DNA from 2 places in the Streptomyces sp. NBC_01237 genome. Region 2 is predicted to be linked to the other one. Evidence: riboswitches for the same ligand, from Rfam matches in the RefSeq annotation. Region 2 holds a riboswitch; the other holds the start of a gene.
The links. Region 2 has a riboswitch for cobalamin ahead of OG251_RS08685 (cobalamin biosynthesis protein). Riboswitches for the same ligand answer to the same signal wherever they lie in the genome.
Positions count from the first base shown of each region.

Region 1: another riboswitch for cobalamin. It lies ahead of OG251_RS14220 (ABC transporter substrate-binding protein); the one in region 2 lies ahead of OG251_RS08685 (cobalamin biosynthesis protein).

Region 1 covers NZ_CP108508.1:3,221,100-3,228,900, forward strand. Annotated here, with positions in the region: gene OG251_RS14195 (PLP-dependent cysteine synthase family protein) at 1-133, opposite strand, end outside; gene OG251_RS14200 (MoaD/ThiS family protein) at 133-411, opposite strand; gene OG251_RS14205 (putative leader peptide) at 536-637, opposite strand; gene OG251_RS14210 (ABC transporter ATP-binding protein) at 682-1,494, opposite strand; gene OG251_RS14215 (FecCD family ABC transporter permease) at 1,491-2,534, opposite strand; gene OG251_RS14220 (ABC transporter substrate-binding protein) at 2,531-3,559, opposite strand; cobalamin riboswitch at 3,598-3,726, opposite strand; gene OG251_RS14225 (M67 family metallopeptidase) at 3,882-4,304, opposite strand; gene OG251_RS14230 (amino acid permease) at 4,386-5,816, opposite strand; gene OG251_RS14235 (DUF2017 domain-containing protein) at 6,156-6,740, opposite strand; gene clpS (ATP-dependent Clp protease adapter ClpS) at 6,809-7,117, opposite strand; gene OG251_RS14245 (nicotinate phosphoribosyltransferase) at 7,207-7,801, shown strand, end outside.
Region 2 covers NZ_CP108508.1:1,950,722-1,958,522, forward strand. Annotated here, with positions in the region: gene OG251_RS08665 (alpha/beta hydrolase) at 1-353, opposite strand, end outside; gene OG251_RS08670 (class II aldolase/adducin family protein) at 439-1,128, opposite strand; gene OG251_RS08675 (inorganic phosphate transporter) at 1,410-2,669, shown strand; gene OG251_RS08680 (hypothetical protein) at 2,682-2,924, shown strand; cobalamin riboswitch at 3,035-3,226, shown strand; gene OG251_RS08685 (cobalamin biosynthesis protein) at 3,331-4,275, shown strand; gene OG251_RS08690 (cobyric acid synthase) at 4,272-6,083, shown strand; gene OG251_RS08695 (putative cobaltochelatase) at 6,080-7,801, shown strand, end outside.

The DNA of each region.
Region 1 (7,801 bases), 1.3 Mb from region 2:
GGTCCTTGATCGAACCGGTGGGGTTGCGGTCCTCCAGCTTGGCCCAGATACGGACGTCGTCGGACGGCGACAGCCGGGGCAGACGCACCAGAGGTGTGTTGCCCACGGCCGCCAGCGGGGAGTCGTACCGCATCAGCGCATGCCACCGGCGACGGCCGGGAGGATGGTGACGTTGTCGCCGTCGCTGAGCTTGGTGCCGATGCCGTCGAGGAACCGGACGTCCTCGTCGTTGAGGTAGACGTTCACGAAGCGACGGAGCTCGCCGCCGTCGACGATGCGCTCACGGATGCCGTTGTGGCGGCTCTCCAGGTCGACGAGGAGGTCTGCGAGGGTCTCCCCGCTGCCTTCGACCGCCTTGGCGCCGTCGGTGTAGGTGCGGAGGATGGTGGGGATGCGGACCTCGATGGCCATGGCGTGGGCTCCTGTCGAATGCGGAGAGGTGGCGTGGGGCGCGCGTTTCTGCCCCCGCGCAGGGGGTGGGGCGTGTGGGTGGCGCTCGGACCGCGGCTCAGGCCGTGCGGCTCACGGGCAGGCTTCAGCCGGGACAGATCGCGCTGGACAGCCTGCACAGGTCGACGTGCAGCCGCGCGACGAGCAGCGCGCCCGGCGTCTTGATGCTCACGTCATGGGGAACCATGCGGTCATCGTATCGATTCCCGGCCGGGAATCCCGAGTGTGATCTCACATGGTGGAAGACAAGCGTTCACCATGCGGAACGACGGGGGTGCCCGGGAGATAGACGACCGTCGGGGCGCCCGTCGTGGGGTGGGTGGTGACCTCGGCCGTCACTCCGTACACCTCGGCCAGCAGCTCGGGTGTGAGGACCTCGGCCGGGGTGCCCGAGGCGACGACCCGGCCGGTCCGGAGCACATAGAGCCGGTCGCAGTAGTACGCGGCGAGGTTGAGGTCGTGCAGGGCGAGGAGGTTCGTCGTGCCGAGTTCGCGGACCAGGGACAGGATCTCCAGCTGGTAGCGGATGTCCAGGTGGTTGGTGGGCTCGTCCAGGACGATGAGCGACGGCTCCTGGACGAGGGTCCGGGCGACCAGTGCGCGCTGGCGTTCGCCGCCGGAGAGGGAGGCGAAGGCGCGGGGTGCGAGGCCGGCGATCCCGACCCGGTCGAGGGCCCGGGTGACCAGCTCGGCGTCGGCGGCGGTATCCGCTTCCCAGAACCGTTTGTGCGGAGCCCGGCCCATGGCCACGACCTGGGAGACGGTCAGCTCGAAACCGGCCTGGCCGTCCTGGGGGACGGTGGCGATGCGGCGGGCGCGGGCCTTGACGGGGAGGGTGGCGAGGTCGTCGCCGTCCAGCAGCACCCGGCCGTGGGTGGGGCGCAGGGTTCCGTACACGCAGCGCAGGAGGGTCGTCTTGCCGCTGCCGTTCGGGCCGACGAGGCCGACCGTCTCACCGTCGGCGGCGGTCAGGTCGACGGCGTCGACCAGGTGACGGCCGCCGCCGGTCCCGTACGAGAGGCCCTCGGTGCGCAGGGTGGTCATGCGGGGGCTCCTTCGGGGCGGCGGCGGAGCATCCAGAGGAAGAACGGGCCGCCGGTCAGGGCGGTGAGGACGCCGACCGGGATGTCCTGGGGCGCGGCGACCGTGCGGGCCGCCAGGTCGGCCAGGACCAGGAAGAGCGCGCCGCCGAGCGCGGCCACCGGGAGCAGGGCGCGGTGTCCGGCGCCGACGGCCATCCGGGCCATGTGCGGGACCATCAGGCCGACGAAGCCGATCGCTCCGCTGTACGCGACGAGGGCGCCGGTGAGCAGCGAGGCGAGGACGAAGACCCCGGCCCGGAAGCGTGCCGTGTCGAGGCCGAGGACGGTGGCGCCCTCCTCGCCGACGAGCAGCAGGTCGAGCGGGCGGGCGAGGGTGAGGAGCAGGGCCGTACCGGCGACGAGGACGGCCGACGGCAGCGCGAGCATGTCCCAGCGGGCGGCGCCGAGACCGCCGAGGGTCCAGTAGAGGACTTCCTGGAGGTGGTCGGCGCGGGCCGAGGTGACCAGGATGAGGCTGGTGAGGGCGGACAGGATGTAGGAGACGGCGACTCCGGCGAGGACGAGCCGGTTGGTGGTGAGGCCGGATCCGCCGCGGGCCAGCGTGTAGACGAGCAGCAGTGAGGCGAGTGCGCCCACGAAGGCGGCGGCGGGGATGGTGACGGTGGTGGCGATGCCCGCGCCGACGCCGAGGACGATCACGAGGACCGCTCCGGTGGAGGCGCCGGAGGAGACGCCGAGGAGGAACGGGTCGGCGAGCGGGTTGCGTACGAGCGCCTGGAGGACGGTGCCGATCACGGCGAGTCCGGCGCCGACGATGATGCCGAGCAGGACCCGGGGCAGCCGGACGTCGAGGACGATCGTGCGGAACGGGCCCGGTCCGGCCCGCCCGGTCAGGATGTCCAGGACCTGGCCGGGCGGGATGCGGACGGAGCCGAGGGCGAGCGCGGCGAGTACGGCTGCGCAGAGGACGACGGCGAGGACGCCGGTGACCAGGGTGTAGCGCAGCAGCCGCCGCGGGGCGGCGGGGGTGCGGCAGCTCACGGCGCGGTGGTCGCCTCGCCGGGCGTGCCTTCGGGTATCTCCGGGTGCAGCTGGGCGGCGAGCTTGCCGACCGCGGCGGGGGCGCGGACGCCGAGGACCGCGTCGGAGAGCGGGAGGACGGCGAACCGCTTGTTCTTGATCGCGGGGACGTCGGCGAGCGCCGGGTCGTCCAGGAGGCGCTTCTTCTTCTGGGCGACGGTGGTGGCGCCGTAGTCGTAGATGACGATGACGTCGGGCTTGCGGGCGACGACGTTCTCCCAGGAGGCGTCGCCGAATGCCTTGTCGAGGTCGGCGAAGACGTTGCGGCCGCCGGCCCGGGTGATCAGCTCGTTGCCGATGCCCTTGCCGCCCGCGGTGAAGGCCGTCTTGTCGCCGCTGTCGTAGACGAAGACGGAGACCGGCTCCACGGACGTGAGCTTCTTCGCCGTGGCGGCGTTGGTGGCCTTGGCCTCGTCGATCCAGGTTTCGGCGCGGCGGCTGACGCCGAAGGTGTGGCCGACCTCGCGGACCTCCTCGTAGAGGGCGTCCATCGCGGTGTCGCCCTTGGAGCAGTACTCCGTGTTGAGCCGGGTGTCGATGCCGGACTTCTTGAGCGCCTCGCGGCTGCGGCCGTCGCCCGCGGCGAACGCGGTGGCGTATCCGCCGTAGACGAAGTCGGGGTCGGCGGCGAGGAGCTGCTCGTACGAGGGGTACTCCTTGGCCAGGACGGGGACGGCCTCGTACTGGCTCTCGTACGTGGGCAGGACCTTGTCGTCGAGGTAGGCGGTGCCGACCAGGGACTTGGCGAGGCCCAGTTCCAGCATCACTTCGGTGACGTGCTGGTTCATGGTGACGGCGCGCTTCGGCGGTGCCTTGTACGTCGTGGTGACACCGCAGTTGGTGACGGTGTACGGGAAGCCCGCGGACGACGCGGCTCCCTTGGCCGGGTCCTTGGAGCCGTTGTCGGCGTCCGTGGCGGAGCAGGCGGTGAGGGCGAGCGGGAGCAGCACGGCGGCGGCTGTGAGCGCGGGGGTGCGCCGGAACATGGCGGGGCCTCTCCGGGGGATTTCCGCGTCCCCTGGTCGGTGCGAGAAGGCGGCAGGCCAGTTCCTGACTGCCGAGCCCCGGTCCTCGTGGACGGGGGTTCGGTCACAGTGGCGGGACCGTGCCGGACTCTCACCGGCTTCCTGGGTCCTGCCGCCTCGTTGGGTCTGGGTGCAGTGTGCCAGACGCGGTCGCGGCCCCGGTAAGGCGACCCTCAGTAGGGTCAGCGAGTCACGGGGTCATCGGGTCGCGGGTGTCGGCGACTGGCGGGCGCCGGCAGGGTGCGGGCGCCGGCAGGGTGCGGGCGCCGGTAGGCCGTGGGCGTCAGTAGGCCTCGACGACCTTGACGTCCTCCTCCGTGATCTCGCCGTCCACGATGCGGTACGAGCGGAACTGGAACGGGCCCGCCTCGTCGGTGTCCGCGGTGGAGACGAGGACGTAGTGGGCGCCGGGTTCGTTGGCGTACGTGACGTCGGTGCGGGAGGGGTACGCCTCGGTCGCCGTGTGCGAGTGGTAGACGATCACGGGCTCCTCGTCGCGGTCGTCCATCTCGCGGTAGAGCTTGAGGAGGTCCGCCGAGTCGAACTCGTAGAACGTGGGCGAGCGGGCGGCGTTGAGCATGGGGATGAACCGTTCGGCGCGTCCCGTTCCGGCCGGTCCCGCGACGACTCCGCACGCCTCGTCGGGGTGGTCGGCGCGGGAGTGGGCGACGATCTGGTCGAACAGCGCCTGGGTGATGGTCAGCATGGCGTCCAGGATAAGCAGCGGGCCCGTCCGTACCGAGGAGTGGTACGGACGGGCCCGCATACTGGACGCCCGGGCGGCAGGTCACTTCTTGGTGAAGGCCGTGTTCTCCGGGTTGCGGGCCTTGAGCATCAGGTAGGAGACGCCGAGGATCAGGGCCCAGACCGGTGCGCAGTACAGCGAGATGCGGGCTTCCTTGTCGATGGCCATCATCACGATGACCATGCCGATGAAGGCGAGCGCGAACACGCTGGTGTACGGGGATCCGGGGGCCCTGAACGTGGACTGCGGGAGCACACCCCGGTCGGCCAGGAAGCGGAAGCGGAGCTGGCTGAACAGGATCATGATCCAGGCCCACATGCCGGAGATGGTCGCGAAGGAGACGACGTAGTTGAACGCCTGCCCCGGCCACTGGTAGTTGATCCACACGCCGACGAGCATCAGCGCGGCCGAGAAGGTGGTGCCGATGAACGGCAGGCCGTTCTTCGTGAGCTTGGTGAAGGCCCGCGGGCCCTGCCCGTTGAGGGCGAGGTCACGCAGCATGCGGCCGGTGGAGTACATGCCGGAGTTGCAGGAGGAGAGCGCCGCGGTCAGGACGACGAAGTTGACGATGGCCGCCCCGACACTGAGACCCATCTCCTCGAACGCCTTCACGAACGGCGAGACGCCGGGCTTGAACGTGCTCCACGGCACCACCGACAGGATCATGATCAGCGCGCCGACGTAGAAGACGGCGATGCGCCAGGGCACGGTGTTGATCGCCTTGGGCAGGACGGTCCTGGGGTCCTTGGACTCGCCCGCGGTCACGCCGACGAGTTCGACGGCCAGGAAGGCGAACATCACGATCTGGAGGGTCATCAGCGTGCCGGTGATGCCCTGGGGAAAGAAGCCGCCGTCGTTCCAGAGATTGGCGACGGTCGCGGTGTCGGCGGCGTCGGAGAAGCCGATCGTGAGGACTCCGGCGCAGATGAGGATCATGCCGATGATCGCGGTGACCTTGACCATCGAGAACCAGAACTCCAGCTCACCGAAGAGCTTCACGGAGATCAGGTTGGCGCCGTACAGAATAATCGTGAAGACCAGTGCGGACAGCCACTGCGGAATGTTCCACCAGTACGTCATATAGGTGGCGGCGGCGGTGACTTCGGTGATTCCGGTGACGACCCAGAAGAGCCAGTACGTCCAGCCTGTGACGAATCCGAAGAACGGCCCGAGGAATTCACGGGCGTACTCCGAGAAGGAGCCGGACACCGGTCGGTACATGAGGAGTTCGCCGAGGGCCCGCATGATGAAGAAGATGACCAGGCCCGCGATCGCATAGGCCAGGATGAGACTGGGACCGGCCCGGTCGATGGCCTTGCCCGCACCGAGGAAGAGCCCGGTCCCGATGGCGCCGCCGATGGCGATCATCTGGATCTGGCGGGCGCCCAGACCGCGCTGGTATCCCTCGCCGCTGTTTCCGGCACCTTCGGCCTCCTGGCCGGCGTGCCCCTTGTCGACCTCAGCCGATGTCATGGTGATGCGCCTTTCTCCATGCCGATCCGCGCCTTCGCAGACTGCGGATCAGGTCCTGATCCCCCCGGATATGGATGGAGTGCCGTCGGCGTTCGGCCGACTTGTAGCGCCCCCGGGAACAGGGGTGGCGTCCCCGGGTGGTCGTGAAGATTTATCACGGGCCCCCGGGCGATCCACCGGACATTCTGTGGCGCACACCACAGGAAAAAGCGGACAAGAGTTTCCAGCCGCTGCAAAAAAGGCCGTTCAGGTGACGGGATCGTTATCCGGATTTGAGCGTCCGCTGAGCGAAGCTCCGTATCCCGCCCAAGGCCGGACCGCCGGGGAGAACGACGTCCCTCAGGGCATCAGCGTCTCGACGAGCGTCTCCTGGAGCGCGCCCAGCCAGAGGTAGGCCATCACCATCGGCTTGCGCGGATCGCTGTCGGGGAGGCGGTAGAGCGAGCCCTCCTGACCCTCGTCCTCGTCGGACACCTCCAGACGGGTGCCGATGGTGAGCCGCAGGTCGTTGAGGGCGCCGAGCCAGTTGCGGCACTCCTCGGCGGTGAGCGCGAGGACGGCGCCGCCGTCCCCGGAGGGCGTCAGCGCGTCCAGGGTCCGCACGACGGCGAGGGCGTCCTCGCGCTTGCGGGTGCGCAGGTCGTTCTCGGTGAAGCGGCGGAATTCGGCGGACGCCTCGCGCAGCTCCTTGTCCTCGTCCCCGTACGCCTCGGGGAAGAGCCGGGCCAGGGCGGGGTCGGCGGGCGGTTCGCTCGGGCCCTCGGCGAAGAGGGCGGCGAGCGGGTCCTCACCCTCGGCGGGCTCGGCGCCCGGACCGATCAGTTCCAGCAGCTGGACGGCGAGGGAGCGCAGGATGGAGATCTCGACCTCGTCGAGCGCGACGGCCGCGCCGCCGCCGGGGGTGGCCTCGAAGTGGCCGGCCATGGATTCTCCGATGGTGGGTCGGGCGGGGCAGGGGCGGTACGGGAGCGTGGTGGACGCGGGGCGCGGGGCTAGTTGCGGTCCTGGGTCAGGGTGGCCCAGAGGCCGTAGCCGTGCATGGCCTGGACATCGCGCTCCATCTCCTCGCGGCTCCCGCTGGAGACGACGGCGCGGCCCTTCTGGTGCACGTCGAGCATGAGCTTGCGGGCCTTGTCCTTCGGATAACCGAAGTACGCCTGGAAGACATAGGCCACATAGCTCATGAGGTTCACCGGGTCGTTGTGCACCAGCGTCACCCAGGGGACGTCCGGCTCGGGGACCGCGAAGGTCTCTTCGGCCGACTCTGGACGTTCGATCTCTACGGGGGCAGCAACGCTCACCTACCCCATGCTGCCACCCGGAGGGGGTCGGCGCACAAACGGACCCCACATCTCGTCACTCTGACGAAATAGGGGGTAGCATCCCAGCCATGAACTCAGCGGACCTTGGGCGACGGGTCGGTGTGCCGTCGACCGCACTCTTCACCGACCAGTACGAGCTGACCATGGTGCAGGCCGCCCTGAAGGCCGGCACCGCGGACCGGCGCTCCGTTTTCGAGGCCTTCACGCGGCGGCTGCCGGAGGGGCGGCGCTACGGCGTCGTCGCGGGCACCGGCCGGGTGCTCGACGCGGTGGAGAACTTCCACTTCGACGACGAGATGATCGGCTTCCTGCGCCAGCAGAACATCGTCGACGAGCCGACACTCGAATGGCTGGCCGGCTACCGCTTCAGCGGCGACATCTGGGGCTACCCGGAGGGCGAGGTGTACTTCCCCGGCTCGCCGATCCTGCGGGTGGAGGGCTCCTTCGCCGAGTGCGTGCTGCTGGAGACGGTGATCCTGTCGATCCTCAACCACGACTCGGCGATCGCCGCGGCGGCGTCCCGGATGTCGGCCGCCGCGGGTGGCCGCGGGCTGATCGAGATGGGGGCCCGCCGTACGCACGAGCTGTCGGCCGTCGCCTCGGCGCGCGCCGCGTACGTGGGCGGCTTCGACACCACCTCGGACCTGGCCGCGGGCTTCCGCT
Region 2 (7,801 bases):
GGGGTGAGGCGGACCTTGGTGCCCGCCTTGAGGGTCCCGTGGCTCACCCGTTCCAGTCTGCGGACGACGGTGTCCGGGGCATGCGGTGCCTGTTCGGTCACCGGCCCGACGACGGCGTGCACACCGGGTCCCACCAGCCCGTACGTGCCGGGCCGGAGCGCGGCGAACGAGCGGGTCAGGGTGACCTGCCCGGCCGCCGTGGCATGCACGGTGACTCTGCGGTCGGCGGGGAGGGGACGTCCGGACGGCACCTTGAGGGCGGCGTCGCTGGCGTACCGGCCGGCCGCGACCGCTGCCGCGCCGGCGCCGAGGATCGTGGTGACGGCCGCTGCCGTCGCTGTTGCCGGGCGCACGGCTTCAGTGTCGTGGCGTGCGGTGCGCGGTGCCAGCGGACGGGGGCCGTCCGGTGCCGGGCCCGCACCGGGAGGGCCACGGGGATCAGCCGGGCCGGCCGGGCTGGCCGTACCCCTTCAGGGCGTCGGTGACCTCGCGCAGCTGGGCCGGGGAGAGCAGGGTCGGGCGGTGGCCCGGTACGGAACTCGCGGTGAGCCAGAGCCTGCACAGCCATTCGAGCTGGGCGGTGCGGTCGTACGCCTCGTCGAGGGTGCCGCCGTAGGTGACGGTGCCGTGGTTCTGGAGGAGGCAGCCGGTGCGGTCGCGCAGGGCGGTGAGCATGTTGTCGGCCAGCTCCGGCGTTCCGTAGCGCGCGTACGCGGCCGTCCGGACGGGACCGCCCAGCAGGGCGGCCGCGTAGTGCACCGGGGGAACCTCGGTGACCAGGGTGGAGACGGCGGTGGCGTGCACCGCGTGGGTGTGCACGACGGCGGCGGCGGAAGTGTTGCGGTACACCGCCAGATGGAGGGGAAGTTCGCTGGTCGGGGCCAGCTCGCCGAGGATCTGGCGCCCTTCGAGGTCGACACCGACCGCGTCCTTTGGCCGGAGCCGGTCGTAGGGCACCCCGCTGGGGGTGACCAGAACGGTCCCGCCGACGCGTGCCGAGACATTGCCCGACGTACCCACGACCAGGCCGTCCGCGGCGGACCGGCGGGCCGTGTCGACCACGCTCCGCCATGCCTGTTCGATCGCGTCCCGGGACCGGTCGCTCACGCTCGTGCGGGTATCGCTCATGCGGGGATCCTAGGGCGGCGTCCCGGCGGCGGGGACCCCCCGCGAACCCGGGTGACCGGAATCTCTTACGAGTGACAGATCCGCGGCCCAAAATCTTCGCCAAGCGGCGGCAAAGGGCAGTCCTCGCACCGCCTCAGGGGCGTGGCCACGCCCCTCGCGTACACAAGCGGAGGGAGCCCAATCCGTTTGGGGTCACCACAGCGCCCCGCCTAGTTCATCTTCCGTTCACTCAGGTTGCCTACGGTCCACGAGCCACTGACGTCGAACGATTGCCTGGGTAAATGGAACACATCACGCTGCTGCTCGCGATTGTGATCGTGACAGCTCTCGTGTTCGATTTCACGAACGGTTTCCACGACACCGCCAACGCGATGGCCACCACCATCTCGACCGGCGCCCTGAAGCCCAAGACAGCGGTGGCCATGTCCGCCGTTCTCAACCTGATCGGCGCGTTCCTGTCGGTGGAGGTCGCCAAGACGATCTCCGGCGGGATCGTCAACGAGGACGGCCTCAGAACCGAGGTCATCTTCGCGGCGCTCGTCGGCGCCATCCTGTGGAATCTGCTGACCTGGCTGGTCGGCCTGCCCTCCAGTTCCTCCCACGCCCTGTTCGGCGGCCTCATCGGCGCCGCCGTCATGTCGGCGGGCTGGTCCTCGATCAACGGCGGCACCGTCGTCACCAAGGTGCTGCTGCCCGCGATCGCCGCCCCGCTCGTCGCCGGTCTCGCCGCCCTGCTGGCCACCAGGCTGACGTACCGTCTCAGCCGCAAGGTCACCGACGAGACGCAGCTGAAGTCGACCGCCAAGGGCTACCGGGCCGGCCAGATCGCCTCGGCCGGTCTCGTCTCGCTCGCCCACGGCACCAACGACGCGCAGAAGACGATGGGCATCATCACCCTGGCCCTGGTCACCGGTGGCGTCCTGTCCCCCGGTTCCAACCCGCCGGTCTGGGTCATCGTCTCCGCGGGTGTCGCCATCGCCCTGGGTACCTACCTCGGCGGCTGGCGCATCATCCGCACCATGGGCAGCGGCCTGACCGACCTCAAGCCGCCGCAGGGCTTCGCCGCCCAGACCAGTGCGGCCACGGTCATCCTGGCCTCCTCGCACCTCGGTTTCTCGCTCTCCACCACCCAGTCCTGCTCCGGCGCCGTGATGGGCGCGGGCCTCGGCCGTCAGGGGGGCGTGGTCCGCTGGTCCACCGCCACCCGGATGTTCGTCGCCTGGGGCCTGACCCTGCCGGCCGCGGGCCTGGTCGGCGCGGGCGCGGAGTTCCTGACCAAGCAGGGCGGCTGGGGCGTCGCGGTCGTCGCCGTCCTGCTCGTCGCGGGCTCCGGTGCCATCTGGCTGCTGTCGCGCCGCAAGCCGGTCGACCACACCAACGTCACCGGCGGCGGTGCGCAGGACGAGCCCGCGGGAGTCGTCACCACGGCCATGGCCGCCGTCAGCCCGCCGCCCATCGGCACCACGGCCACGGACCTCAAGACCACCATCTCGGCTCCGGCCGGAACGCCCGCCGACCCGGCGCGGCCGGCCACGGTGTAAGGACAGATCCCCATGAACATCGACTGGGCAGCTCTCGCCTCCGTCTTCGGTGTCAGCCTCGTGGTCACCGTGGCGCTGGTCGGCCTCTTCACGCTCGGCATCGTCGGCCTCTCCAAGCAGGCGTCGGCGCAGACCTCGACGGCTCGGGCCGGCGGCTCCGGCGGCGCGTTCACGCCGCTCCGCGCCGGTGCGTACCTCTGCTTCGCGCTGTGCGTGGCGGCGGTCGCGTACGGGATCTACCTGATCGTCGCCTGACCCGCACCACCGCTCCTCCGTCGGGCCGGACACACCCTGTGTGTCCGGCCCGATGTGCGTCTGGGCACACTGCGGCCCCGCAGGTCAACGGCAAGTTGACGGGCGTTCTCACAGCGTGGTGGACTGCCGGAGCCGTTTACGGCGACAGCAGAGGAAGCCGGTGCGAATCCGGCGCGGTCCCGCCACTGTCACCGGGGAGCAGTCCCCCACATCGGAAGTCACGGTCCGCCGACGCGGTCTGGAAGGCCGGGGGAACTGCGGATCCGGAAGCCAGGAGACTCTCGTCGCCGGTCACGTCGAACCAGGGCGCGGACCCTGAGTGAGGACATACGCCATGCCTGGCCGCCGTGCGCCGGAACCTGTGTCGCCCCCTGCGAGAACCTCCCGCTCCGCGGTCGGCTGAGCCGTGCGTGCCGACCGCATCTTCGCGTACGGCGCCACGGCCGGACTGATCGCCGACCGCCTGCTCGGTGACCCCCGCCGGGGGCATCCCGTCGCCGGGTTCGGCCGGGCCGCGGCGGCGGCCGAGCGTCTGCTGTGGCGCGACCACCGCGGGCGGGGTGCCCTGCACACCGTCGTCTGCGCCGGAGGCGCCGCGGGAGCCGCCGTGCTGGCCTCGCGTGCCGTACGGGGCCGCCCCGCCGCGGCCGTCGCGCTGACCGCCGCCACCACCTGGTCCGTGATCGGTGGTACGTCGCTGGGCCGTGAGGCGCGCGCCGTCGCGGGTGCGCTCGCCGCCGGGGACATCGACGTGGCCCGCGAACGGCTGCCCCATCTGTGCGGGCGCGACCCGCACTCCCTCGACGGACCGCAGATCGCCCGCGCCGTGGTCGAGTCCGTCGCCGAGAACACCTCGGACGCCGTCGTCGGCGCCCTCGTCTGGGGCGCCCTGGGCGGGGTCCCCGGACTCGTCGCCTTCCGGGCCGTCAACACCCTGGACGCCATGGTCGGCCACAAGTCGCCCCGCTACCGGCGCTACGGCTGGGCCTCGGCCCGCCTGGACGACCTGGCGGGATGGCCCGGAGCCCGGCTGACGGCCGCGCTGGCCGTGGTGGCCGGGGGACGTCCGGGCGAAGCCGTACGGGCGTGGCGTGCGGACGCGGGCAGCCATCCGAGCCCCAACGCGGGCCCGGTGGAGGCCGCGTTCGCGGGAGCGCTCGGCGTACGGCTCGGCGGGACCCTGGCGTACGCCGGGCGCGTCGAGCACCGGCCCGTGCTCAACGGGGCGGCCGGCCGGGCGGTGGAGAGCGCCGACATCGAACGCGCGGTGCGACTGTCGCGCCGGGTGAGTGCGCTGGCCCTCGGCGTGTGCGTGGCGGGCCGGCTGATCGCGGGACGGAGAGGGATATGAGCGGCGGACTGCTGGTCGCCGGGACCACATCGGACGCGGGCAAGAGCGTCGTCACGGCCGGGATCTGCCGGTGGCTGGTCCGCCGCGGGGTGAAGGTCGCGCCGTTCAAGGCGCAGAACATGTCGCTCAACTCGTTCGTGACCCGTGAGGGCGCGGAGATCGGCCGTGCCCAGGCGATGCAGGCCCAGGCCGCCCGGGTCGAGCCGTCCGCGCTGATGAACCCGGTGCTGCTCAAGCCCGGCAGCGACCGTTCCAGTCAGGTCGTCCTGATGGGGAAACCGGTCGGTGAGATGAGCGCCCGCGGCTACCACGGAGGCCGGCAGGAGGCGCTCCTCGGGACGGTCGTGGACTGTCTGGAGCAGCTCCGGAGCACCTATGACGCCGTGATCTGCGAGGGGGCGGGCAGTCCCGCCGAGATCAATCTGCGGCGCACCGACATCGTGAACATGGGCATCGCGCGGGCCGCGCGCTTCCCCGTGCTGGTGGTCGGCGACATCGACCGCGGGGGCGTCTTCGCCTCGTTCTTCGGCACGACGGCGCTGCTGAGCGCCGAGGACCAGTCGCTGGTCGCCGGCTACCTCGTCAACAAGTTCCGCGGCGATGTCTCGCTGCTGGAGCCGGGCCTGGACATGCTGTACGGGCTGACCGGGCGGCGTACGTACGGGGTGCTGCCCTTCGCGCACGGCCTGGGCATCGACGAGGAGGACGGTCTGCGCGTCTCGTTGCGCGGTGCCGTACGGGAGTCGGTCGTCGCACCGCCGCACGGCGAGGACGTGCTGCGGGTCGCCGTGTGTGCCGTACCGCTGATGTCGAACTTCACCGATGTGGACGCGCTGGCCGCCGAACCGGGTGTGGTGGTGCGGTTCGTGGACCGGGCCGAGGAACTGGCCGACGCGGACCTGGTGATCGTGCCCGGCACGCGCGGGACGGTGAAGGCGCTGGCCTGGCTGCGGGAGCGGGGACTCGCCGACGCGCTCGTACGGCGGGCGGCCGAGGGCCGGCCGGTGCTCGGCATCTGCGGCGGGTTCCAGGTGCTCGGTGAACGGATCGAGGACGAGGTGGAGTCGCGGGCCGGACAGGTCGACGGGCTGGGGCTGCTGCCGGTGCGGATCCGGTTCGAGCGGGCCAAGACGCTCGCCCGGCCGGTCGGTTCGGCGCTCGGGGAACCGGTGGAGGGGTACGAGATCCATCACGGGGTCGCCGATGTGCGGGGCGGCGAGCCGTTCCTGGACGGGTGCCGGGTGGGCGCGGTGTGGGGGACGCACTGGCACGGGTCGCTGGAGAGCGACGCGTTCCGGCGGCGGTTCCTGGAGGAGGTCGCGCGGGCGGCGGGGCGGCGGTTCGTGCCCGCGCCGGACACGAGTTTCGGGGCGCTGCGGGAGGAGCAGTTGGACCGGCTCGGGGATCTGGTGGAGGAGCACGCGGATACGGATGGGCTGTGGCGGTTGATCGAGGGTGGGGCGCCGGGGGGGGTGCCGTTCATCGCTCCGGGTGCGCCGTCGGTGGGGGCGGGGGGTGGTGCGGTGTCCTTGGGCGGTGGTGCGCCTGCGGCGGGCTTGTCTCCCCGCCCCGCCCCTTCCCGAAACCGGGGCTCCGCCCCGGACCCCGGTCCTCAATCGCCGGACGGGCTTGATAGTGCCCGGAACACGGTGGGACGGCCGGGCGGGCTCGAAGTTGCCCGCGACTCGGTACAGGAGCCGGACGGGCTTGATAGTGCCCCGGACGCGGTGCAGGAGCCGGGCCGGCTTGATAGTGCCCGGGACGCGGACGGGCTTGAAGTGTCGGATGTCAACAAGGAGGCCCTGTGAGTACGCCCTATCCCTTCACAGCGATCGTCGGGCAGGACGATCTTCGGCTCGGGCTGTTGCTGAACGCCGTCAGTCCGGCTGTCGGCGGGGTGCTCGTGCGGGGTGAGAAGGGAACCGCCAAGTCCACCGCCGTGCGGGCGCTCGCCGCGCTCATGCCGGAGGTCTCCGTGGTGCCGGGCTGCCGGTTCTCGTGCGACCCGGGGGTTCCCGATCCGGCGTGTCCCGATGGGCCCCACGGCGGCGTGACCGGCGTGTCGCGGGCCGCGCGGACCGTGGAGCTGCCCGTCGGGGCGTCCGAGGACCGGCTCGTGGGGGCGCTGGACATCGAGCGGGCGCTCTCCGAGGGCGTGAAGGCTTTCGAGCCGGGGCTGCTGGCCGACGCGCATCGCGGGATTCTGTACGTGGACGAGGTCAACCTGCTCCACGACCATCTGGTGGACCTGCTGCTGGACGCGGCGGCCATGGGTGCTTCGTACGTCGAGCGCGAGGGCGTCTCCGTACGGCACGCGGCGCGTTTCCTGCTGGTCGGGACCATGAACCCCGAAGAGGGCGAACTGCGGCCGCAGTTGCTGGACCGGTTCGGGCTCACGGTCGAGGTGGCCGCGTCCCGTGACACCGACCAGCGGGTCGACGTCGTGCGGCGCAGGCTCGCCCACGACGACGATCCGGTCGCCTTCGCCGCCCGCTGGGCCGACGAGGAGTCCGCGCTCAGGGAGCGGATCGTCGCCGCGCGCGCCCTGCTCCCCCGTGTCGTGCTGGGTGACGGTGTGCTGCGGCAGATCGCGGCGACCTGTGCGGCGTTCGAGGTCGACGGCATGCGCGCCGACATCGTGATGGCCCGTACCGCGACCGCCCTGGCCGCCTGGGCCGGGCGCGAGGAGGTGCTCGCCGAGGATGTGCGGCAGGCCGCGCTCCTGGCGCTCCCGCACCGGCGCCGGCGCAATCCGTTCGACGCGCCCGGTCTGGACGAGGACAAGCTGGACGACACCCTCCGGGAAGCCGCCGAGGACCGGAACGACGGCGAGGGTGAGGGCGACAACGACCCGGACCCCGACGGGCCGCACCCGGACGGCCCCGGTGACGGGGGCGACAACGGTGGTGGCGGTGGCGTGCCGCCGCAGGCCGACGGGAGCGACACGCCGGGGCCGGCGCACGAGGGCAGCACCGACGCGCCCGGACGTTCCGCCGGTGCGGAGCAGCAGCCCGTGGCCTCGGCCGAGCCGTTCCGGACGAAGATGCTGAGCGTGCCGGGGCTCGGCGAGGGCGCTGCGGGACGGCGGTCCCGGGCCCGTACCGAGCACGGCCGTACGACCGGGTCGCGGCGCCCGCAGGGTGCCCTGACGAAGCTGCACCTGGCGGCGACCGTGCAGGCGGCGGCGCCGCACCAGCACGCACGCGGACGGTCCGGGCGCGGCCTCGTCGTGCGCCGCGACGATCTGCGGCAGGCGACGCGCGAGGGGCGCGAGGGCAATCTGGTGCTCTTCGTCGTGGACGCCTCCGGTTCGATGGCGGCCCGGCAGCGGATGAGCGCGGTGAAGGGTGCGGTGCTCTCGCTGCTGCTGGACGCGTACCAGCGGCGGGACAAGGTCGGCCTGGTCACCTTCCGGGGCAAGGACGCCGAGGTGGCGCTGCCGCCGACCTCGTCGGTGGACGCGGCGGCGGCGCGGCTGGAGTCGCTGCCGACCGGGGGCCGTACGCCGCTGGCCGCCGGGCTGCTG